DNA from 4 places in the Actinokineospora cianjurensis genome. Region 1 is predicted to be linked to each of the others. Evidence: riboswitches for the same ligand, from Rfam matches in the RefSeq annotation. Region 1 holds a riboswitch; each other region holds the start of a gene.
What was found. Region 1 has a riboswitch for cobalamin ahead of metE (5-methyltetrahydropteroyltriglutamate--homocysteine S-methyltransferase). Riboswitches for the same ligand answer to the same signal wherever they lie in the genome.
Positions count from the first base shown of each region.

Region 2: it holds a riboswitch for cobalamin, as region 1 does, so the genes downstream of both, CLV68_RS18260 (putative cobaltochelatase) here and metE (5-methyltetrahydropteroyltriglutamate--homocysteine S-methyltransferase) in region 1, are expected to answer to the same signal.
Region 3: it holds a riboswitch for cobalamin, as region 1 does, so the genes downstream of both, CLV68_RS26695 (ribonucleoside-diphosphate reductase subunit alpha) here and metE (5-methyltetrahydropteroyltriglutamate--homocysteine S-methyltransferase) in region 1, are expected to answer to the same signal.
Region 4: it holds a riboswitch for cobalamin, as region 1 does, so the genes downstream of both, cobN (cobaltochelatase subunit CobN) here and metE (5-methyltetrahydropteroyltriglutamate--homocysteine S-methyltransferase) in region 1, are expected to answer to the same signal.

Region 1 is NZ_RCDD01000002.1:47,178-52,648, reverse strand. It holds gene CLV68_RS14945 (hypothetical protein) at 1-20, opposite strand, end outside; gene metE (5-methyltetrahydropteroyltriglutamate--homocysteine S-methyltransferase) at 388-2,631, opposite strand; cobalamin riboswitch at 2,738-2,948, opposite strand; gene CLV68_RS14935 (LysR family transcriptional regulator) at 3,066-3,980, opposite strand; gene CLV68_RS14930 (RidA family protein) at 4,057-4,422, opposite strand; gene CLV68_RS14925 (SDR family NAD(P)-dependent oxidoreductase) at 4,419-5,159, opposite strand; gene CLV68_RS14920 (SDR family NAD(P)-dependent oxidoreductase) at 5,156-5,471, opposite strand, start outside.
Region 2 is NZ_RCDD01000002.1:825,400-830,870, forward strand. It holds gene CLV68_RS18245 (cobalt-precorrin-6A reductase) at 1-524, opposite strand, end outside; gene cobM (precorrin-4 C(11)-methyltransferase) at 521-1,264, opposite strand; gene cbiE (precorrin-6y C5,15-methyltransferase (decarboxylating) subunit CbiE) at 1,261-2,439, opposite strand; cobalamin riboswitch at 2,536-2,728, shown strand; gene CLV68_RS18260 (putative cobaltochelatase) at 2,758-4,761, shown strand; gene cobO (cob(I)yrinic acid a,c-diamide adenosyltransferase) at 4,772-5,386, shown strand; gene CLV68_RS18270 (cobyrinic acid a,c-diamide synthase CobB) at 5,380-5,471, shown strand, end outside.
Region 3 is NZ_RCDD01000005.1:311,902-317,372, reverse strand. It holds gene CLV68_RS26695 (ribonucleoside-diphosphate reductase subunit alpha) at 1-2,177, opposite strand, end outside; cobalamin riboswitch at 2,286-2,496, opposite strand; gene CLV68_RS34245 (hypothetical protein) at 2,701-4,638, opposite strand; gene CLV68_RS34240 (hypothetical protein) at 4,834-5,010, shown strand; gene CLV68_RS26685 (ATP-binding protein) at 5,222-5,471, opposite strand, start outside.
Region 4 is NZ_RCDD01000002.1:816,420-821,890, forward strand. It holds gene cobN (cobaltochelatase subunit CobN) at 1-2,321, opposite strand, end outside; cobalamin riboswitch at 2,370-2,511, opposite strand; gene CLV68_RS18225 (precorrin-3B synthase) at 2,552-3,835, shown strand; gene CLV68_RS18230 (precorrin-8X methylmutase) at 3,838-4,464, shown strand; gene cobJ (precorrin-3B C(17)-methyltransferase) at 4,461-5,471, shown strand, end outside.

The DNA of each region.
Region 1 (5,471 bases):
TTGCTCAACGCCCCGGTCATCCATCCTCCTTGACGAGCACGGAGGGAGACCGACGCGGCAGCGCCCGATGTCACCTCTGCTCTCGCGACAGCGGTTCGACTGCTGGTTGCCCGCGCGGTGGTCCGACTCGCCACTGGTGTGGCCCACGGTTGCGCGACAGTGCCGGATTCCGACCGGCTTCCCCATCGCGGGCAACGACTATTCGGTTGTGACAGCCCGGGTGGAGCCGGGCGCGGGCAGCGTAACACCCGGATCGCGGGGCTCCACACCACCAAATGGTCTCCGCACCGGTGTGACGTGCGCACAACCGTTGGCACGGCTGCGAAAGTTCTTCGGCAATCCGGGCCCGCCGGGGCGGGGTCGCGTGGACCCCGCCCCGGCAAGGCGTCAGACCTGTGCGCGCACGCGAATAGCGGCCGAGACGAGATTGCGCAACGCGGGCTCGACCTCCGCGTAGCCGCGGGTCTTGAGGCCGCAGTCCGGGTTGGCCCACAACCTGGTGGCGGGCACCGCCTTCGTGGCCTCGGTCAGCAGACCGGCGACCTCGTCGGTGCCGGGCACCCGGGGCGAGTGGATGTCGTACACGCCCGGTCCGACCCCGCGCGCGTAGCCGATGGCGGCGAGGTCGGCGAGGATCTCCATCCGGGACCGGGCGGCCTCGATGGTGGTGACGTCCGCGTCGAGGCCGTCGATGGCGTGGATCACGTCGCCGAACTCCGAGTAGCACAGGTGGGTGTGCACCTGGGTCCACGGCGCCGCGCCGCCGGTGGCGAGCCGGAACGCGCCGACCGCCCAGTCCAGGTACGCCTTGCGGTCGCGTTCGCGCAGCGGCAGCGTCTCGCGCAGCGCGGGCTCGTCGACCTGGATGATCCCGATGCCCGCGGCCTCCAGGTCGGCGACCTCGTCGCGCAGCGCTAGCGCGACCTGGTCGGCGGTGTCGGCCAGCGGCTGGTCGGTGCGCACGAAGGACCAGGCGAGGATGGTCACCGGGCCGGTGAGCATGCCCTTGACCGGCTTCGGGGTCAGCGACTGCGCGTGCTCGGCCCAGCGGACGGTCATCGGCGCGGGCCGGGACAGGTCGCTGTGCAGGATCGGCGGGCGGACGCAGCGGGAGCCGTAGGACTGCACCCAGCCCAGTTCGGTGTGGGCGAACCCGTCGAGCCGCTCGGCGAAGTACTGCACCATGTCGTTGCGCTCGGGTTCGCCGTGCACGAGCACGTCGAGGCCGATCTCCTCCTGCAACCGGATGACCCGCTCGACCTCCTCGCGCATCCGCTGCTCGTAGCCCGCCTCGTCGATCGCGCCGGTGCGCAGGTCGGCCCGCGCCTGGCGCACCGCGCCGGTCTGCGGGAACGACCCGATGGTCGTGGTGGCCAGGGCGGGCAGCCGCAGCCGGGACTCCTGGGCGTCGGCCCGGTCGGGGTAGGGCACGCGGGTCCGGTGCTCGGGGGTGACCTCGGCCAGCCGCGCCCGGACGGCCTCGTCGCGCGTCGCCGTGCCCGCGGCGGTGTCGCTGAGCAGGTCGGCGGACTCCCCGCCGAGCAGGACGCGGCCGAGCCGGACCACCTCGTCGACCTTCTGCTTGGCGAACGCGAGCCGCGAGCGGACCTCGGGCGCCAGGTCGGTCTCGGCGTCGAGGTCGAGCGGGACGTGCAGCAGCGAGCACGAGGTGGACACGGCCAGCACGGCGCCGGTGTCGGCGATCCGGGCACCCAACTCGGCGGCGCGGTGCAGGTCGGTCCGCCACACGTTGCGGCCCTCGACCAGACCGGCGACGACGATCTTGTCGTGCAGCAGGGAGACCCGCTCGATCGCCTCGGGGGCCGCGACCAGGTCCAGCGAGACGGCCTCGACCGAGCTCTCGGCCAGCACGGGCAGCGCCTCGCCCCAGTCGCCGAAGTAGCCCGCGACCAGGATGTTCGGCCGGTCGGACAGGTTCGACAGCCGGTAGTAGGCATCCTGCAGGGCGGCCAGCTCGTCGGGGGTGCGGTCGGCGACGAAGGCGGGCTCGTCGAGCTGCACCCACTCCACGCCTGCCGCGCGCAGGGTCTCCAGCAGTTCGGCGTACTGCTCGACCAACCCGTCGAGCAAGCTCAGCGGCGCGAAGTCCGCGGGCGCGTCGGCGGACGGCTTGGCCAGCAGCAGGAAGGTCACCGGGCCCACCAGCACCGGCCGGGTCTTGATGCCCAGCGATGCCGCCTCGCGGTACTCGGCGACCGGCTTGTCCCCGGTCAGCGCGAACCGGGTGTCGGGGCCGACCTCGGGCACCAGGTAGTGGTAGTTCGTGTCGAACCACTTCGTCATCTCCAGCGGCGTCACCTCGTCGGTGCCGCGCGCCATCGCGAAGTAGGTGTCCAGCGCGTTCAGGCCCAGGTCACGGTGCCGCGCGGGGATGGCATCGAACAGCACGGCGGTGTCGAGGACCTGGTCGTAGTAGGAGAACGTGTTGCCCGGGACGCTGTCGAGCCCCGACAGCTCGCGCCACGCCTGCGCGCGGAGCCCGGCGGCCACGTCGTGCAGACCCGCCTCGTCCAGACGGCCGGACCAGTACCGCTCCACCGCCCGCTTGAGTTCACGCCTGCCGCCGATGCGCGGGTACCCCAGCACGGTCGACCCGATGGGAACGTTCACAGCTCTCTCCTCGTGAGCTCGGCGAACAGCCCAGGGCACGGGAGGACCACCATCGACCACAGCGGCGGCGGCCCACCCGAGAGGCCCCAGACCAGCGCGCGCCACAGCGACGCGCGCACCGAGGGCAGGTCTTCGGACTCGTGGGCACCACTCTCACGCCTACTGGCCGTCGCTTCCCAGGCTCGCGCCCAGTGCTCATCTGACGGCGGTCGTTCCCACTCACCGCTGCGGGGCAGTCCCGGATTCCCACCGGGTTCCCTGTTGCCTCGCCGGACGCGCTCCCGCGCACCCGGCGAACCATCGGCATCCCCGACCCTAGCCGACCCCCAGCCGCACCGGCACCGCCCAAACGCGCCATCCCACGCCCGGACGTGCCCCTGCGATGGGTGCGGGTCAGCGGCCAACCACCGGCAGGCGTCGACGGGACCCGACGCTCACCGCTCCTGTTCAAGCCTGGCGCAGGTCGCTTCCAGGACGCCGAGTGCGGCGGAGAGTGCTGGGCGGCGGCCGGTGGGGGTGCGCCAGACGCCGTAGATGCGGCGCAGGGGTGGGGCTTTGACGGTGAGGGCGCGGACCGTGGGGGGCAGGGTGCCGCGGCCCATCCGCGGTACCAGGGCCAGGCCCAGTCCGGCGCCCACCATCTCGATCTGGCTGGCGTACTCGCTGACGATGTGGGTGAACCGGTCCGGGTGCGGTGAGCGGCGGTAGGTGTTGAGCAGGAAGTCGTGCGCGACCGACCCGGGTTCGTAGAGCCAGGACTCGTCGGCCAGCTCGTCGAGTTCGACCGAGGCGCGGTCGGCCAGCGGGTGGGTGTGGTGGGCGAGCACGTCAGAGAAGTCGTTGCCCAGGTGCCTGGCCTGCAGGCCGTCGGGCAGCGCGAGCGGGATCGCCAGCCAGTCGTGCGCGACGCCGAGGTCGACCGTGCCCCTGGCGACCAGTTCGACCGCGCGGTGCGAGTCGGCCTCGATCAGCCGGGGTTCCAGCTCGGGCCAGGCCAGGCACAGCTCGCGCATCGCCGCCGGGATCACGCCGCGGGCCGCGGTCGGGAACGCGGCGATGCGCAGCGTGCCGGTGACCGTCTCGGTCTGCGCCTGCAACTCGGCGCTCATGCTCTCCAGCTCGATCACGATCCGGCTGGCCGACTCGGCCAGGATCCGCCCGGCCACGGTCAGCGTGGTGCGCCCGCCCTGCTGCTCGACCAGCGGCTGGTGCACGTCGCGGCCGAGCCGGGCGATCTGCTGGGAGATGGCCGACGGGGTGTAGCCGAGCGCGCTGGCCGCCGCCGTCATCGACCCGTGGGTGGCCAGGGCCTCGATCGCGCGCAGCCCCGCCAGGCTCACCGTCAGCACGCCCGCATCACCCCGTCTCGCCCCGGCCGGTCCAGCCATGGTGGCACACCCGGCACGGGACACAGTGGACCGACGATCACCCCGGCAGGTACAGCACCGCGTCCACCTCGACCAGCACCGACCGCAACCCGGCCACCACGGTGGTGCGCGCGGGCCTGGTCGCGCCGAAGTGCCTGGCGTACTCGGCGTCGAACTCGGCGAAGTCCTCGGTCCTGGTCAGGTACGCGGTCACCTTGACCACGTCGCCGAGCCCACCGCCCGCCGCCTCGGCGACCGCGGCCAGGTTGCGCAGCACCAGGTCGGTCTCGGCGGTGATGTCGCCCGGGGTGTACGTGCCGTCCGGCGCGCGCGGGACCTGTCCCGCGACGTAGACGAACCCGCCTGCCCGGACGGCCTGCGCGTAGTGGCCCGCGGGCGCCGGGGCGCGGTCGGTGGAGATCATCGCCTGGCCGCCCGGATGGCCTCGGAGACCTGGTAGGCGTTGAACCGTTGCCCGGTCGCGAAGTCCGCGTCGATGCCGGCCAGGAAAGCGAACGCCGGGGCGAGCCGGTCCGGCGGCACGATGCCGATCCGCATCTCCTCGGTGTAGTGCGAGTCCGACATGGGCGTGTCGATGGGCCGCCCGGTCGACATGGTGTTGACCGCGATCCCGTGCTCCTTGCCCTCGATCGCGAGCACCTTCATCAGGCCCTCCTGGGCGTGCTTGCCCGGGGTGTAGGCGGTCTCCTTGACGAACCCGAACAGCGCTGAGCCGGAGGACATGAACACGACGCTGCCGCCCTTGGCCTCGACCATGCCCGACCAGACGGTCTTGGTGAGCACGAACGCGGCTTGCAGGATGATGTCGACCTCGCGCCGCCAGTTGTCGAAGGTGACGTCCAGCATGGACACCTCGCGCAGCACGGCGGCGTTGTGGATCAGCACGCGCGGTGTGCCGTAGTGCGCCAGTGCCTGCTCGGTGGCGGCCCGGGTGGCCTCGGCGTCGGCGAGGTCCACCACGACCGGGAACACGTCGGCACCGCCGCCGCGCAGCTCCTCGACCAGCCTGTCGAGCTTGTCGGCCTGCACGTCGAGCAGCGCGACCCGCATGCCGCCCGCGACGAGCTCGCGGGCGATCTCCCGGCCCAACCCCTCGGCGGCACCGGTCAGGAAGGCCACCTGACCCCTGATGTCGATCATGCGGAGACCCCTTCCCTGGCGACTCGGATGGCCTCGGAGACCTGGTAGGCGTTGAACCGCTGCCCGGTCGCGAAGTCCGCGTCGATCCCGGCCAGGAACGCGAACGCCGGGGCGAGCGCGGCGGGCGGGACCATGACCGCGCGCAGGGCGTCGGAGTAGGTGTAGGCGAGCGGGCCGTCGATCGGCGCGCCGGTGCCGATCGAGTTGACCGCGATGCCGAACTCCTTGCCCTCCAGGGCGAGCACCTTCATCAGGCCCTCCTGCCCGTGCTTGCCCGCCACGTAGGCGGCCTCGTCGGCGAAGCCCAGCGTG
Region 2 (5,471 bases), 780 kb from region 1:
TCCACTGTGTACGGACCGCGGTCGAGCACCACCTCCGACCGCGCGGGGACCGGCGGCTCAGGCGGATCCACGCACCGCACCAGGAACCACGCGGACGACCCGGCGAAGGCCGCAAGCCCTTGTCGACCCGTGGTCAGGAAAACCCGCTCCCCCAACCCTTCCGCGACAGCGCAAGCCCCCTCCAGCGATTCCACCCAGTGCCACCCAGGACGCGACGGCCACCCCGGCCGACGCAACATGAGCAACGGAACCCCGGTCAGCTCAGCGGCGCGGGCAGCGGAAGCACTGATGCGCTCGGCAAACGGGTGCGTGGCGTCCACGACCGCGTCGACCTTGTGCGCGACAAGCCAGTCAGCCAACTTGTCCGGCCCACCGAACCCGCCGACCCGCACCTCCCCCACCGGCAACCGCGGATCCCGTACCCGTCCGGCCAAAGAGGACACAACCGAGTGGTCCGGACTCTCGTCCAACGCGGCCGCCAGCGCCCGAGCCTCACCCGTGCCGCCCAGGACCAGGACCTTCACGAGCGGTCCCGCTCCGCCGAGTACAGGTGGCTCTCGCAGAACCCGCCCGGGGCGAGCACTCGGCCGACGATGATCACCGCGGTGCGCTTGATGCCCGCGTCGTGCACCTTGCCCGCGATGTCGGCCAACGTCCCCCGAAGCACCACCTCGTCCGCCCGAGAGGCGTACGCCACCACCGCGACCGGACATTCCGCGCCGTAGTTGGGCAGCAGCTCGGCGACGACCTCGTCGATCCGCTGGACGGCCAGGTGCAGCACCATCGTGGCACCCGATTGCCCCAACGTCCCCAGGTCCTCCCCGACGGGCATCGGCGTCGCCCGAGCGGAAGTTCGAGTCAGCACAACGGTTTGCCCCAGTGCGGGGACCGTCAACTCTTGCCGCAACGACGCGGCCGCCGCCGCGAAGGCAGGCACCCCAGGCGTCACGTCATACGGAACACCAGCCGTGTCAAGGCGTCGCATCTGCTCGGCCATCGCACTGAACACCGACGGATCGCCGGAATGCAGCCGCGCGACGTCGTGACCAGCGGCGTGCGCGGCCACCAGTTCCGCGATGATCTCGTCCAAGGTCAGCTCGGCCGTGTCGACCTTCCGCGCCCCCGGCGGGCACACGGCCAGCAACTCGGCGGGCACCAGCGCACCGGCGTACAGGCAGACCGGCGAGGCGGCGATGATGTCCCGCCCGCGCACGGTGATCAGGTCGGCGGCACCGGGGCCCGCGCCGATGAAGTGGACGGTCATGCACGCTCCTTGGTCGCCACCAGCTGCGTCACCGGCATCGCCTGCCGCCACCCGGTGAACCCGCCCACCGGCCCCGCGCGACCCACCGACAGCCGGGTCAGTGTTCCCCCGACCTCCGCGTGCCACCGGGCGACCAGCACCTCGGACTCCAGCGTCACCGCGTTCACCACCATCCGCCCACCCGGCCGCAACGCCGCCCAGCACGCGGGCAGCACACCCTCGGCCGTCACCCCGCCGCCGACGAACACCGCGTCCGGTGCCTCCAGGCCCGCCAACGCCTCCGGCGCAGCACCCCGGACCAGCACCAGACCTGGCACGCCGAGCGCGGCGGCGTTGCGGACCACCCGGTCGGCCCGGTCCTCCCTCGGTTCCACCGCGATCACCCGGCAGGCGGGGTGGGTCCGCGCCCACTCGATGCCCACGCTGCCCGACCCGGCGCCCACGTCCCACAGCAGCTGCCCCGGCTCCGGCGCCAGCGACGACACCGTCACCGCCCGGACCTCGCGCTTGGTGATCTGCCCGTCGTGCTCGTACACGTCATCGGGCAACCCCGGCACCCGCGGCAGCCGACGCGCGCCGGGGTCGGCCACGCACTCGATCGCGACCACGTTCAACGGCGACACCCCGTCGACGTCCGCGCCGATCCGCTCCCCCGGTCCGCCCAGTTCCGCCAGCACGGTGACCTTGCTCGCCCCGAACCCCCGGTCCCGCAGCAACGCCACCACGGCGGCCGGGGTCGAGCCGTCCGAGCTGAGCACGAGCACGCGCCGTCCCGGGTGCAGCACGGCGTGCAACCGCGCCAGCGGCCGGGCGACCGCGCTGACCACCGCCACCTCTTCCACCGCCCAACCCAGCCTGGCGCACGCCAGCGACAGCGACGACGGGTGCGGCACGACGCGGACCTCGGTGAACCGGCCCAGCGTGGTGCCGATGCCGTGGAACATCGGGTCGCCGCTGGCCAGCACGCACAGCGCGCGGTCGCGGTAGCGGTCGAGCAGCCCGGGGATGGCGGGCACCAGGGGCGACGGCCAGGTGACCCGTTCGGCGGTGACCTCGTCGGGCAGCAGGTCGAGTTGGCGCGCCGAGCCCAGCACGACCTCGGCGCGGTCCAGTTCGGCGCGCGCGGCCGGGGACAGCCCGGCCACGCCGTCCGCCCCGATCCCGATCACGGTCACCGGATTGATCCCACTCACCCCTGCCTGTCGGACACCGGCCAAGACCCTAACCGACCCGAGATCCCCACCACGTGCCTTGGCCACCGGCCACGCGGTCTGCGACGATGCGATGGAGCCAACTGAAGAGAAGAACCAGCAGGGTGAGCGAGGAAGCCGGTGCGAATCCGGTGCGGTCCCGCCACTGTGACCGGGGAGTGCCGTCCCCTCGCGTGCCACCGGGCTGCCCGGGAAGGCCGGGGCGGTGCCGCGATCCGGGAGCCAGGACACTCGGCCCCGCTGCCCCATCGATCCGGGCGCGGACCCGGAGTGAGGAACGACGTGTCCCGTCCAGCCCTGCCCGGCTACCCGTTCGCCGCGGTCGTCGGCCACGCCGACCTGCGGTTGTCCCTGCTGCTCAACGCGGTGCACCCCGGGATCGGCGGGGTGCTGGTGCGCGGCGAGAAGGGCACCGCGAAGTCGACCGTGGTGCGCGCGCTCGCGGCTCTGCTGCCCGACGCCGAGGTGGTCGCGGGCTGCCGGTTCTCCTGCTCCCCCGCCGCACCCGACCCGGGCTGCCCGGACGGCCCGCACACCGACCCCGAGTCCGACACCCGGCCCGCGCGGCTGGTGGAACTCCCGGTCGGCGCGACCGAGGACCGGGTGATCGGCTCGCTCGACCTGGAGCGCGCGCTCACCGAGGGCGTCCGGGCGTACCAGCCGGGGTTGCTGGCGGCGGCGCACCGGGGCGTGCTCTACGTCGACGAGGTCAACCTGCTGCACGACCACCTGGTCGACCTGCTGCTCGACGCCGCCGCGATGGGCCGGGCGCACGTGGAGCGCGAGGGCGTGTCGGTGTCGCACGCGTCGGCGTTCCTGCTGGTCGGGACGATGAACCCGGAGGAGGGCGAGCTGCGGCCGCAGCTGCTGGACCGGTTCGGGCTGACCGTCGAGGTGCGGGCGGCCCGGGACGTGGACACGCGCACCGAGGTCATCCGGCGCAGGCTGGCCTACGAGGCGGACCCGGCCGGGTTCGCCGCGACCTGGTCCACTTCGGACGCCGAGCTGGCGACCCGGATCGTGGCCGCCCGCAAGGCGTTGCCGGAGGTCGTGCTGCCGGACTCCGAGCTGCGCCGGATCGCCGCCGTGTGCGCCGCGTTCGATGTGGACGGGATGCGGGCGGACCTCGTGGTGGCCCGCGCTTCGGTGGCGCACGCGGCGTGGCGGGGTGTTCTCGAGGTCGAGGAGATCGACGTCGAGGTGGCCGCCCGGCTCGCGCTGCCGCACCGCCGTCGCCGCGATCCGTTCGACGAGCCTGGCCTGGACCAGGAGCAGTTGTCGCAGGCATTGCGGGACGCGGCCGAGGAGGCTGACCGCAACCCTGACGACACACCGGATGGTGGCCCCGGCGGCGGTTCGCCCGAGTCTGAGCCTGAGTCCGATCAGGGCAGTGGCGAGTCGCCGGGCAAGCAGGACACCGAGGCGCCGCAGGGTGGTGACCGTTCGCAGGCTGCCCCCAGTCCGGACGAGGCATTCCGGGCGAGGGTGCTGCAGATCGACGGTGTGGGTGAGGGAGCGCCGGGCAGGCGGTCCAGGTCGCGGGCAGGCGGTGGCCGGGCGTTGCGGGCGGCGCAGAACCAGGGCACAGGCATCCACTTGGTCGGCACACTCACCGCCGCGGCGCCGTTCCAGCAGTCCCGGGGGCGTAGTGGTCCGGGATTGGTTGTGCGGTCTGGTGATGTGCGCCGGGCAGTGCGGGAAGGGCGTGAGTCCAACCTCGTTCTGTTCGCTGTGGACGCCTCGGGGTCGATGGCCGCTCGCAAGCGGATGTCCGCGGTGACCGGCGCGGTGATCTCGCTGCTGCGCGACGCCTACCAGCGCCGCGACAAGGTCGGGCTGATCACCTTCCGCGGTGGCGACGCCGAGTTGGCCCTGCCGCCCACTTCTTCGGTCGAGGCGGCGGTCGCTCGACTGCGCGACCTGCGCACCGGTGGGCGCACTCCCTTGGCGGACGGCCTTTTGCGCGCTCGCAAGACACTTGAGGTCGAGCGGATGCGGGACCCGCGCAGGCGGGCGCTCCTGGTGGTTGTCACCGATGGTCGCGCGACGGTGGCGGTGACCCGCAATGGCCGCTCGTCCCACGACGCCGTCGCCGACGCTCTGCGGGCCGCTTCCGCGATCGCCGCTGACGGTGTGGCCAGCGTGGTGGTCGACTGCGAGACCGGACCAGTACGGCTGGGGCTCGCCACCAAGCTCGCCACCGCCCTCGGCGCCACTGGCCTCCGCTTGGACGAACTGTCCGCTGACGCCGTCGCGGGTGTCGTCCGCGCCGCCCGCGCGGCCTGAGGGAGACGCCATGCCACAGGGAAAGCCGTCCGTTGTTCCCCAGGACGGGCTCACCACCCGTCAGCGCCGCAACCGTCCCCTTGTCGTCGTCCACACCGGAGAGATGAAGGGGAAGTCGACGGCCGCGTTCGGGCTCGCGTTGCGGGGCTGGAACCAGGGCTGGTCGATCGGGGTGTTCCAGTTCGTGAAGTCGGCCAAGTGGCGGGTCGGCGAGGAGTCCGCGTTCCTGGCGTTGGGAAAGGTGCACGAGCAGACCGGTGAGGGTGGTCCGGTCGAGTGGCACAAGATGGGCGCTGGGTGGTCGTGGTCGCGGAAGGCGGGATCCGAGGAGGACCACGCCGAGGCTGCGCGCGAGGGGTGGGCGGAGATCAGCCGGAGGTTGGCGGCGGAGCAGCACGGCCTGTACGTGCTCGACGAGTTCACCTACCCGCTCAAGTGGGGCTGGATCGACACCGACGAGGTCGTGGCGACGCTGGCTCAGCGACCGGGCCATCAGCACGTGATCATCACCGGTCGGGACGCACCGCAGTCCCTTGTGGACGCCGCGGACCTGGTCACGCACATGACGAAGGTCAAGCACCCGATGGACGCGGGCCACAAGGGCCAGAAGGGCATCGAGTGGTAGCCCGCGTCGTCATCGCCGCGCCCGGGTCCGGGAGCGGCAAGACCACGGTGGCGACCGGGCTCATGGCGGCGCTGCGCGGGCGTGG
Region 3 (5,471 bases), on a different contig from region 1:
ATCGAGGACAGCTTGCCGATGGTCGGCGACGCCACGAACAGGTTCAGCGACTGGCTCTGGTCGATGTACGGGCCGCGCGCGGCGGCCAGGTCGACCAGTGCCTTCTGCGGCAGCTCCCACGCGGTGCGGAACAGCTCGCGCACGTCGGCAGGCAGCTCGGTGAGCCCCTGCACGGACCCCTCATCGCGCTTGAGCCGCGACCGGACGTCGTCGGTCCACAGCCCGCGCGCCTTGAGCTCGCGCACGAGGTAGGAGTTGATCTGCAGGAACTCCCCGGAGAGGGTCTCGCGCTTGAACGTGTTCGACACCTGCGGCTCGATGCACTCGAAGCAGCCCGCGATGGAGGCGATGGTGGCGGTCGGCGCGACGGCGATCAGCAGCGAGTTGCGCAGGCCGTGCTCGGCGACGCGGGCCCGCACGGCGGTCCACCGCTCGGTCTGCGTCGGCGTGACGCCCCACAGGTCGGGCTGCAGGTCACCGCGGGCGGCGCGGGTCTGCGCGAACGACGGGTGCGCGCCCGACTCCTCGGCCAGCGTGGCAGACGACTCCAGCGCCGTCAGGTAGATCTCCTCGGCGACGCGGGTCGAGAGCTCCCGCGCCCTCGGGGAGTCGAACGGCAGGCCGAGCTTGAAGAAGACGTCCTGCAGGCCCATGACGCCGAGGCCGACCGGCCGCCAGCGCGGGTTGCTGCGGGCAGCCTGCTCGGTCGGGTAGTAGTTGATGTCGATCACACGGTCGAGGAACACCACGGCGGTGCGCACGGTCGCGCGCAGCCGCTCCCAGTCCATGCCGTCGGGAGAGTCGGCGAGCACGTGCGCGCCGAGGTTGACCGAGCCGAGGTTGCAGACCGCGGTCTCCTCGTCGCTGGTGATCTCGAGGATCTCGGTGCACAGGTTGGACAGGTGCACCACGTTGCCCGGCTCGGCGGTCTGGTTGCAGGTCCGGTTCGAGGTGTCCTTGAAGGTCATCCAGCCGTTGCCGGTCTGCGCCAGCGTGCGGATCATCTTGCCGTAGAGGTCGCGGGCCTTGACCGTGCGCACGGCCCGGCCCGCCTCCTCGGCGCCGCGGTAGGCGCGGTCGAAGTCCTCGCCCCACAGGTCGACCAGCTCGGGCAGCTCGTCCGGGTCGAACAGCGACCAGTCGGCGTCGGCCTCGACCCGGCGCATGAACTCGTCGGGGATCCAGTTGGCCAGGTTGAGGTTGTGCGTGCGCCTGGCGTCCTCGCCGGTGTTGTCGCGCAGCTCCAGGAACTCCTCGATGTCCGGGTGCCAGGTCTCGAGGTACACGCAGGCCGCGCCCTTGCGCCTACCGCCCTGGTTGACCGCCGACACCGACGCGTCCAGGGTGCGCAGCCACGGCACGATGCCGTTGGAGTGGCCGTTGGTGCCGCGGATCAGGGCGCCGCGGGAGCGGACCCGGGACCACTGCACGCCGATGCCGCCCGCGAACTTCGACAGCCTGGCGATCTGGGCGTAGCGCTCGTAGATCGACTCCAGCTCGTCGCGCGGGGAGTCGAGCAGGTAGCACGAGGACATCTGGGTGTGCTGGGTGCCGGAGTTGAACAGGGTCGGCGAGCTGGGCAGGTACGCCAGCGACGACATCAGCCGGTAGAACCCGATGGCCTCGGCGGCGGTCGTGGACAGGCCGCAGGCGACCCGCAGCAGCCAGTACTGCGGCATCTCGATCACGGTGCGCTGCTCGGGGTGTCGCAGCAGGTAGCGGTCGTAGACGGTGCGCAGGCCGAAGTACTCGAACCGCCGGTCGGCCGCGGGGTCGACGGCGCCGTCGAGCTCGGTGGCGTTGGCGGCGACGAACGCGGCGGTGGTATCACCGATCAGGCCCTGGTCGTGGCCGAGCGCGATGCTGTCGCTGAACGAGCCGACGCCCTGCCTGCGCACCTCCTTGCCGATGAACGCGGCGAGCAGCCCGGCAGCGAGCTTGGAGTACTCCGGCTCCTCGGCCACCAGCGCGGCGGCGGTCTGGATGGAGAGCTGGTCGAGCTCCTCGGTGCTCGCGCCGTCGTAGAGACCGCTGATCGTCCTGGTCGCCACCCGCAACGGGTCCACATCGGACAGTCCGGTGGCCTGGGCGCGCACCGCCCCGACGATCTTGTTGACGTCGACCGGTTCCAACGTCCCATCGCGCTTGCGCACGCGCATGGTGGTCGTGGCCGTCACAGGTCTCTCCTCGCTCACCGAGCGACCCCGGGCAGCGGAGACCGGGCGGGCGCGCGCGACCGCCACGTCCTCCCGCCCTCCCTCGGGGCCGCGGACACCCGCACGCGGACGCGTGCGGAAGCGCTGGCAGGTCTTCGGACTCGCGGGCACGCCTCATCGGCACCTACCGGCCGCCGCTTCCCAGACCTGTCGTGGCCCAGTGCTTCGTGACGGCTCTCGTTCCCACTCACCGCTGCGGGGCAGCCCCGGACTCACACCGGGTTCCCTCTTGCGACGACCGATCTGGATGATCGGCCGAACCAGCTAGAGGCACAATACATGGGTGCGCGCCCGGCCATCGCACCCCACATCTAGTGGGCGTGTCGCTCGGTTGGAGCAGTGCCCACAGGCACGGTCCGCTGTATCCCACCCGAGCCGATGGCCTGCTCGATGATCGAGACCGAGCCACTGGCGGGCCGAATCGGCAATCAGCCGAAGGCACTCGGTCAGCCGATCTGGATGATCGACTGGCGGGCTTGTCCGGCTAGTGGCTGCTGGGTTCGGGCTCGCGCTCGGAGGGTGGGGCAGGTAGCCGAGGGGCGACCGGGGGGATGGGGTCGGTGGCGGTGGCAGGAGCGGGTATCGGGGGTGGCGGGGGTGTGGGAGTCAGGGGGCGGAGGGTGGTGTAGTTGACCGTGGTGGGGGCGCCCGGGTGGATGGTGAGGGTGCCGGGGCCGATCTTGCCCTGGAAGGCGTTGCCCGCGTTGTCGATGGCGAAGATGAAGGGCGCGCCCTCGCCGGTGAAGTGGATTCCGCCGTCGGCTGAGGGGTTGGCGCGGAAGTTCCAGGTGTTGCCGCTGAGTTCGGTGAGGCGGGGGAACAGGACGCGAGTGGCGGCGGCGCGGTCGGCGGGGGGTGTGTCGAGGATGATCTGGCGGGCGGCTTCGAAGCGGGCGTTGTTGCTCTCGCCGGGGATCGGGACGGTGTGCGGGTCGACGGGGGCGCGGACGGGTTCGACGGGAGCTCGTTCGGCGAACAGCTTCTTGGCGCCGCCCGCGACCAGCAGGGCCAGGTTGACCACGCCCTGGGTGCCGCGTTCCCACCGTTCGAAGTCGCTCATCCCGGTCGGGGCGAAGGCGCGCTGGCCCACCGCGGCCTCCACGATGTACGGAATGCCGGTCAGGTCCGCGATGCCGAGACCCACCAAGCCAAGTCCGGCAAGGAATCCCGGTCCGTTGCCGCCGTGATCCGCCTTGTACTCCTGCCAACGCCCGTAGATCCCCAGACCGACGCCCACGACCAGTAGACCCGCGAGCACCGTCCACCCGACCGGCCCGGCCAGCAGCAACCCGACCCCGATGATGATCGTCGGAATCGAGAGGATCAGCCCGGACAGGATGCCGCCGAGCACGTCGCCGCACTTCTCGCGCAGCCAGTTCCGCATCCGGCCGACGATCTCCGCCAACCACCGCTGCACCGGCTGCGACCGAGCCTGCCCGGTCAACCGCTCGGCCTCACCCGCGAACCTGACCGCCCCCTGCGCCCCACGGGAACGCGCGTCGGACACCCACCCCCGCTGCGCCTCGACAGACCGGTCCACCGCCCCGGCATGACCATCCACAGTAGACCGGTGTCGAGCACCCAACGCGTCACCCGCCACAGCGGGCACCCGATCCAGCTCTGCCGTCATCGCGTCCCGCGTCTGCCCGGCCTGCCCGGCGAACGCCGCCGCACCCTGCCGCAGCGCCGCACCCGCCGCCTCCCCCACCCGACCGAACGCCCCAGCCGCCTGCTCCCCCACTCCCCCAACGGCCTCCTGGTGCCCGGAAGCGAGCTGCCCCGCCCCCTCGACCAGCCCACCCGCCGCGTCGTCAATCCCCTGCGACACCTGGTCCCCAGCGGCCCGAACCACACCGACCGGGTCCTCCACCGGCCGCGCCCGCCCCGCGACCAACCCGGCCAACGACCGCGCGTGATCGACCAACCCAGCCCCGAGCCGAGCCGCCGTGTCCCGCAACCGGCCACGGCTCTCCGCGCCCCACGCGGCCAGATCCCCCACTGCCGTCTGCCGCCCCGCACGCAAGGCCGCCACAAACCGCTGATGCCCCCGCGCGGCCGTCTCGACCGTCCGCGAACCCGTTGCCCGCAAAGCGGAAACCGCAGTGGCCGTCCCCTCCACCAACGCCCGGTCGGTCTGGTCAGCCGCGTCCCGCACCTGCGAGGCGGCGCTCTCCTTCGCCGGGTCGTACAGACTCGACTGTGCCGCGGCGACCCCCGCCCGGACCTGCCCCGCCGCCTCCCCGCCCGACCGCGCCAACTCGCCACCGGCCTTGTCCGCCACGGCTTGCCCGATGCGATCCTGCCCAGCGGCGATGTCCGGATCCCCCGCCGCGGCAGGCGGACGCGCGGCCGAGGCAGCGGGCGTCTCACGAACCGCGCGCTCAGCCTCCCGCTGTCCGGCCGCGCGGGACTCCTCCCCCATCACATCGATCCGAGCGTGCGCGGCCGTCACCCCGGCCCCCGCCCGAGCCCGGACCGTCGCACGGGTACCCGTGGAAGCAGCCTGGGCCGCGGCGGCCTGAGCAGACGACTGCGCGCTTACGTTGGCACGCAACGAACCCAGCGCTGCGACAGCCGTGGCCTCCTGGGTACTGACAGTCGCGGACAACCGGTCCTGATGAGCCCGGACCGCCTGGTCCACCCGCTCCCCGGCCCGCTCAGCCGACTCCCCGACGGCCAGCCGCTGCTCCTCGGCCACCCGCACGACCTCGCCCGGCACACCCGCGTCGGGCACCGGCACCGCGACGTCCGCAGGCGGCTCGACCTCGGTCCGCGCGGGAACGCCGAGCAGTGACGCCACCGCCGTGTTCCCGGCCGCCCGCTGCAACGCGAGCAGGCCAGATCCCCGCTGGTCCGCCCCCGGGGAAGGGGGCGGACCAGTAGAAGACACCTCGCGCCGCCGCCGCACCGCTCAACAACACCACGGCACGGCCCGCCCGGGCCATGGCCCCCGGTCCGCCCCTTCGGGCAACACCGACCGGCCACAAGGGACACCTAGCGACCGGTCACACCTTCATCCCGTGCTCGATCGCCTCGATGATCCGCGGCCGCAGCTGCGCGACGCTGACGATCGCGTCCACCGAGCCGACCTCGACCGCGCGCTGGATGCTGTGCACCCGGTCGAACTCGGCGGCGACCTCGCTGAGCTTCTCCGCGCGCACGGAGGCGCGCACCTCGGCGAGGCTGGTGTTGAGCGCGGCCCGCTCGGCGCCCTCGGCGGCGGCCACCCGCGCCTGGAGCTCGGTCACCCTGGGG
Region 4 (5,471 bases), 770 kb from region 1:
TTGTCCAGCTCGTCGGTCGTGCGGGCCAGGCGCGGCACGATCTCCTCGGCCGCGAAGCCCAGAACCGCCTCGACAGCGGGGTTCGGCTCCCCGAGAACGTCCACACAGACCTGTCGCGCGTCGGACCACCCCGCGTCCTCCATGGCCTGCACCAAGGACAGCCCGATCGCGTCGATCTCGTCGACCCGGGTGCGGCTCTCCGACCCGTCCTCCGCCAGCCCGAGCGCCTCGCGCAGGCCCGGCAGCGCGGCGGCCTGCCCACCCCACATCTGGCGGGCGCGCAGCATCGAGTTGACCAGGTTCACCCGCGCGGCGCCGACCGGGGCGTCGCCGAGGGTGTGCAGGCCGTCGCGGATCTGCACGTCCTTGATCTCGCACAGCCAGCCGTCGACGTGCAGCAGGAAGTCGTCGAACTCGACGTCGTGCGGGCGGTCGTCCAGGCCGAGGTCGTGGTCGAGCTTGGCGGCCTGGATCAGCGTCCAGATCTGCGCGCGGATGGCGGGCAGCTTCGCCGGGTCCATCGCGGCGATGTTGGAGTGCTCGTCGAGCAGCTGCTCCAGCCGGGCGATGTCGCCGTAGCTCTCGGCGCGGGCCATCGGCGGGACCAGGTGGTCGACCAGGGTGGCGTGCGCGCGCCGCTTGGCCTGCGTGCCCTCGCCCGGGTCGTTGACCAGGAACGGGTACACCAGCGGCAGATCACCCAGCGCGGCGTCCGGTCCGCACGACGCCGAGAGCCCGAGGTTCTTGCCGGGCAACCACTCCAGGTTGCCGTGCTTTCCCAAGTGGACCATCGCGTGCGCGCCGAAGGTGCTAGCGACCCAGCGGTACGCGGCGAGGTAGTGGTGGCTCGGCGGCAGGTCGGGGTCGTGGTAGATCGCGACCGGGTTCTCGCCGAAGCCCCGCGGCGGCTGGACCATCAGCACCAGGTTCCCGGCCCGCAGCGCGGCCAGGACGATCTCGCCACCGGGGTCGGCGGAGCGGTCGACGAACAGCTCGCCCGGCGCGGGACCCCAGTGCTGCTCCATCGAGGCGCGCAGGTCCTCGGGCAGGGTGTCGAAGTAGGCGCGGTACTCGGCGGCGGAGATGCGCACCGGGTTGCCGGTCAACTGCTTCTCGGTCAGCCAGTTCGGGTCCTGGCCGCCCGCCTCGATCAGCGCGTGGATGAGTGCGTCGCCGTCACCGTTGGCCACACCCGGCAGGGCGTCCTCGGGGCCGAGGTCGTAGCCCGCAGCGCGGAGTGCCTCCAGCAGGCGGATAGCGCTAACCGGCGAGTCGAGGCCGACAGCGTTACCGATGCGAGAGTGCTTCGTCGGGTACGCGGAGAGCATCAGCGCGATCTTGCGCTCGGCGGGCGGGGTGTGACGCAGCACGGCGTGCTTGACCGCGATACCCGCGACCCGGGCAGCCCTCTCGGGGTCCGGTACGTATACCGAGAGCCCGTCGCGGTCCTGCTCCTTGAACGAGAACGGCACAGTGATCAGACGGCCGTCGAACTCCGGTACCGCTACCTGCGTCGCAGTGTCCAACGGCGACAGGCCGTCGTCACTCTCCTCCCAGGTTGCCCGGTCAGAGGTCAGCGCTAGACCCTGCAGGATCGGGATGTCCAGGTCAGCGAGGGCGCCCACGTCCCAAGCGCCGTCGTCCCCACCAGCGCTAGCGGCGGCGGGCAGCGTCCCACCGGCAGCGAGCACGGTGACGATAAGAGCGTCGAGCGTGCCTAGAACGGACAGCAACTCCTGCGGCGCGGTACGCAACGACGCGCAGTAGACCGGTACCGCTACCGCTCCGGCGTCCTCGACAGCGTCAGCTAGGGCGGCGATGAACGCGGTGTTCCCGGCCAGGTGGTGCGCGCGGTAGTAGAGGACGCCAACGCGGGGCCCCTCGGTCCGGCGGGCCTCTCGCTCCAGGTGACCCCACGGCGCCAGGTCGACCGGCGCGGCGAACCCGGTGCCGGTGAGCAGGATCGTGTCGGACAGGAAGTGAACAAGCTCACGGAGGTTGTCCGGGCCGCCGAAGGCGAGGTAGCGGTGGGCCTCGGCGACGACCCCGCCGGGCACCGTGGACAGCTCCATCAGCTCCGCGTCCGGCGCCTGCTCACCACCCAGGACGACCACCGGCCGCGGCCCGGCGAGCAGCGAGTCCAGGCCCTCCTCCCACGCCCGGCGACCCCCCAGCAGCCGGACGACGACGATGTCGGCGCCGTCGAGCAGGCCGGGCAGGTCGTCGAGGTGCAGCCGGGCCGGGTTGGCCAGCCGGTACTCGGCGCCGCTGGCGCGCGCGGAGAGCAGATCGGTGTCCGAGGTCGACAAGAGCAGGATCATGAGGCCCTTCCTGGGGTCCTCGCCCCGGGTCGTGGGTGGCGACGGCCGGAGTGTCCTGGCTCCCGGATCAGCGCTCGCCCTGGCCTTCCGGCTGGTGCCGTGGCGTGTTCAGGGTCCGCTCCCCGGTGACAGGAACATTCCCGCCCACCACCCTCTGGCGGGACCGCGCCGGACTCCCACCGGCTTCCTCCATTGCCATCGCTGCTTCGCGCTCACCCTATATTCGGCAGGTGCCTTCCTCCCAGCGCCGAACGGGCGCCGACGCCTGCCCAGGTGCGCTCGACGTGCACCGCGCGGCCGACGGCGGACTGGCGCGGGTCCGGGTCCCGGGTGGGTGGCTGCGCGCCGACCAGCTGCACCGGCTGGCTGATCTGGCCGTCGACCTGGGTGACGGCGCCCTGGAGTTGACGTCGCGGGCGAACCTGCAGCTGCGCGGGCTGGCTGAGGGCGCCGAGGTGGAACTGGGCGCGGAACTGGCGGCGATCGGGCTGCTGCCGTCGCGGACCCACGAGAAAGTGCGCAACATCATGGCGTCCCCGCTGGGACCCGGTGACCTGGTGGCCGAGCTGGACGCGGCGGTGTGCGCGGAGAGTGACCTGGCCGCCCTGCCGGGCCGGTTCCTGTTCGCCCTGGACAGCGGCGCCGGTGACGTGGCGTGGTCGGGCGCGGACCTGGCGGCCCTCCCGGTCGGCGACCGGGTAGCCCTGCTGATCGGCGGCATCGACCACGGCGTGCGAGTGGCACCCGACCAGGTCGTCCCGGCTATGGTCGCCTGCGCGAAGGCGTTCTTGCAGGTCAGGGGCGAGCAGTGGCGGATCGTCGAACTGCCGGACCCGGGGGTCATCGCGGCCACGCTCAGTGACTATGTGGCCACGCTCGCGGACACTGCGGCCACGCTCGTTGACACTGCGGCCACGCTCAGTGACACAGCGGCCAGGCTCGTTGACACCGCGGCCACGCTCAGTGATTCTGCGGCCACGTCTGCCAACAGCCTGGGGCAGGCCGGTCCGCTGTCCGGACTTCGGGGGCCGGGCATCGCGGTCACGGCGGAGCGGGTGATGCCGGGCACACCACCCACCGGTGGGCCGATCGGGCCGGTCGTGTTCGCTGACGGCGGTCTTGGTGTCGGTGCGGCCGTGCCGTTGGGGCGGTTGACCGCGGACCAGGCGCGGGCGCTCGGCGATGTGGTCATCACCCCGTGGCGTGGGGTCGTGGTGCGCGGTGAACTGCCCGAGATCGGGTTGATCACCGACCCGACGGCCGCCGGGATCGGGGTGACGGCGTGCGCGGGTCGGCCGCACTGCCACAAGGCGCTGGCCGACGTGCGGGCCGCGGCGCTGGCTGTGTCGGTGCCGGGGCGGGCTGTGCACTGGGCGGGGTGCGCGCGTCGGTGCGGGCGACCGGCGGGAGACGTGCTCGACGTGGTGGCCACAACGGACGGCTACCTCGTTGACGGCCGGGCGATCCCCGGCGAGCGGGTGACTGAGGCGGTCGCCCAGGGAAGGCAGGACTAACGGTGACGGACTACATCAGGGACGGCGCGGAGATCTACCGCCGCTCGTTCGCGACCATCCGCAGTGAGGCCAACCTGGCCGGGCTGCCCGAGGATGTGGCGCGCGTCGTGGTGCGCATGATCCACGCCTGCGGCATGGTCGACCTGGTCGACGACGTCGCCTACTCCCCCGATGTGGTCGCCTCCGCTCGCGCCGCGCTGCTGGCGGGCGCGCCGGTGCTGTGTGACGCGCACATGGTGGCCTCCGGGATCACCCGCAAGCGCCTGCCCGCCGACAACGAGATCGTCTGCACGCTGACCGAGCCCGGAGTGCCTGAGCGGGCCGCGGAACTGGGGAACACGCGCAGCGCGGCGGCGTTGGAGCTGTGGCGGGACCGGCTGGCGGGGTCGGTGGTGGCCATCGGCAACGCGCCGACCGCGTTGTTCCACCTGCTCGACATGATCGACGCGGGCGCGGGTCGTCCGGCCGCGATCCTGGGGCTGCCCGTTGGGTTCATCGGCGCCGCGGAGTCGAAAGACGCTCTTGCCGCGCACGGCGGCGGTATCCCGTACCTGGTGGTTCGTGGTCGGCGCGGCGGTAGCGCCATGGCTGTTGCCGCTGTCAACGCGATCGCGAGTGAGGCAGAGTGACCGGCACCCTCTATGGCGTCGGGCTCGGTCCCGGCGACCCCGATCTAGTCACCGTCAAGGCGGCTCGACTGATTGGCGCGGCTGATGTGATCGCGTACCACAGTGCCCAGCACGGTAGGTCTATCGCGCGCGGGGTGGCTGAGCCGTACTTGCGTGAGGGGCAGATCGAGGAGCAGTTGGTCTACCCGCTGACGGTAGAGACAACGGACCACCCTGGCGGTTACGCGGGCGCGATGACCGAGTTCTACGAGCACGCGGCTGCGAGGTTGGCCGCGCACTTGGACGCCGGTCGGGACGTGGTTGTCCTAGCCGAGGGCGATCCGCTGTTCTATGGCTCTTACATGCACATGCACAAGCGGCTGAGTGACCGATATCCGACCGAGGTGGTTCCGGGCATCACGTCCGTTAGTGCTGCCGCGGCGGTCTTGGGTCGTCCGCTCGTGGAGGGCGAAGAGGTGCTGACGGTCCTACCGGGCACGTTGCCTGGAGAGGCGTTGGCGGAGCACCTGGCGCGGACCGATTCGGCGGCGGTGCTGAAGCTGGGGCGCACGTTCGGCAAGGTGCGGGACGCGTTCGAGCAGGCCGGGAAGCTGGACCGGGCGCTGTACGTGGAACGGGCGACGTGGTCGACGGGGCGCAGCCTTCCACTGTCCGAAGTGGATCCGTCGAGCGTGCCGTACTTCTCGTTGGCGCTGCTGCCGAGCCCGGTCAACGACGGTGTGAGCTCGGCGCGGCCCGCGGTCGAGGCGGCTCCAGTCCCGGGCGAGGTCGTCGTGGTGGGCACCGGCCCCGCTGGTCGGCCGTGGTTGACACCGGAAGCGCAGGAAGCTTTGTCCCTGGCCGATGATCTCGTCGGCTACAAGACCTATCTCGACCGCGTCCCGGTCAACCCGCGCCAACAACGGCACGCCTCGGACAACCAGGTGGAGGCCGAGCGCGCGGCGTTCGCGCTGGACCTGGCCAAACGCGGCCGCCGAGTCGTGGTCGTGTCGTCCGGCGACCCGGGG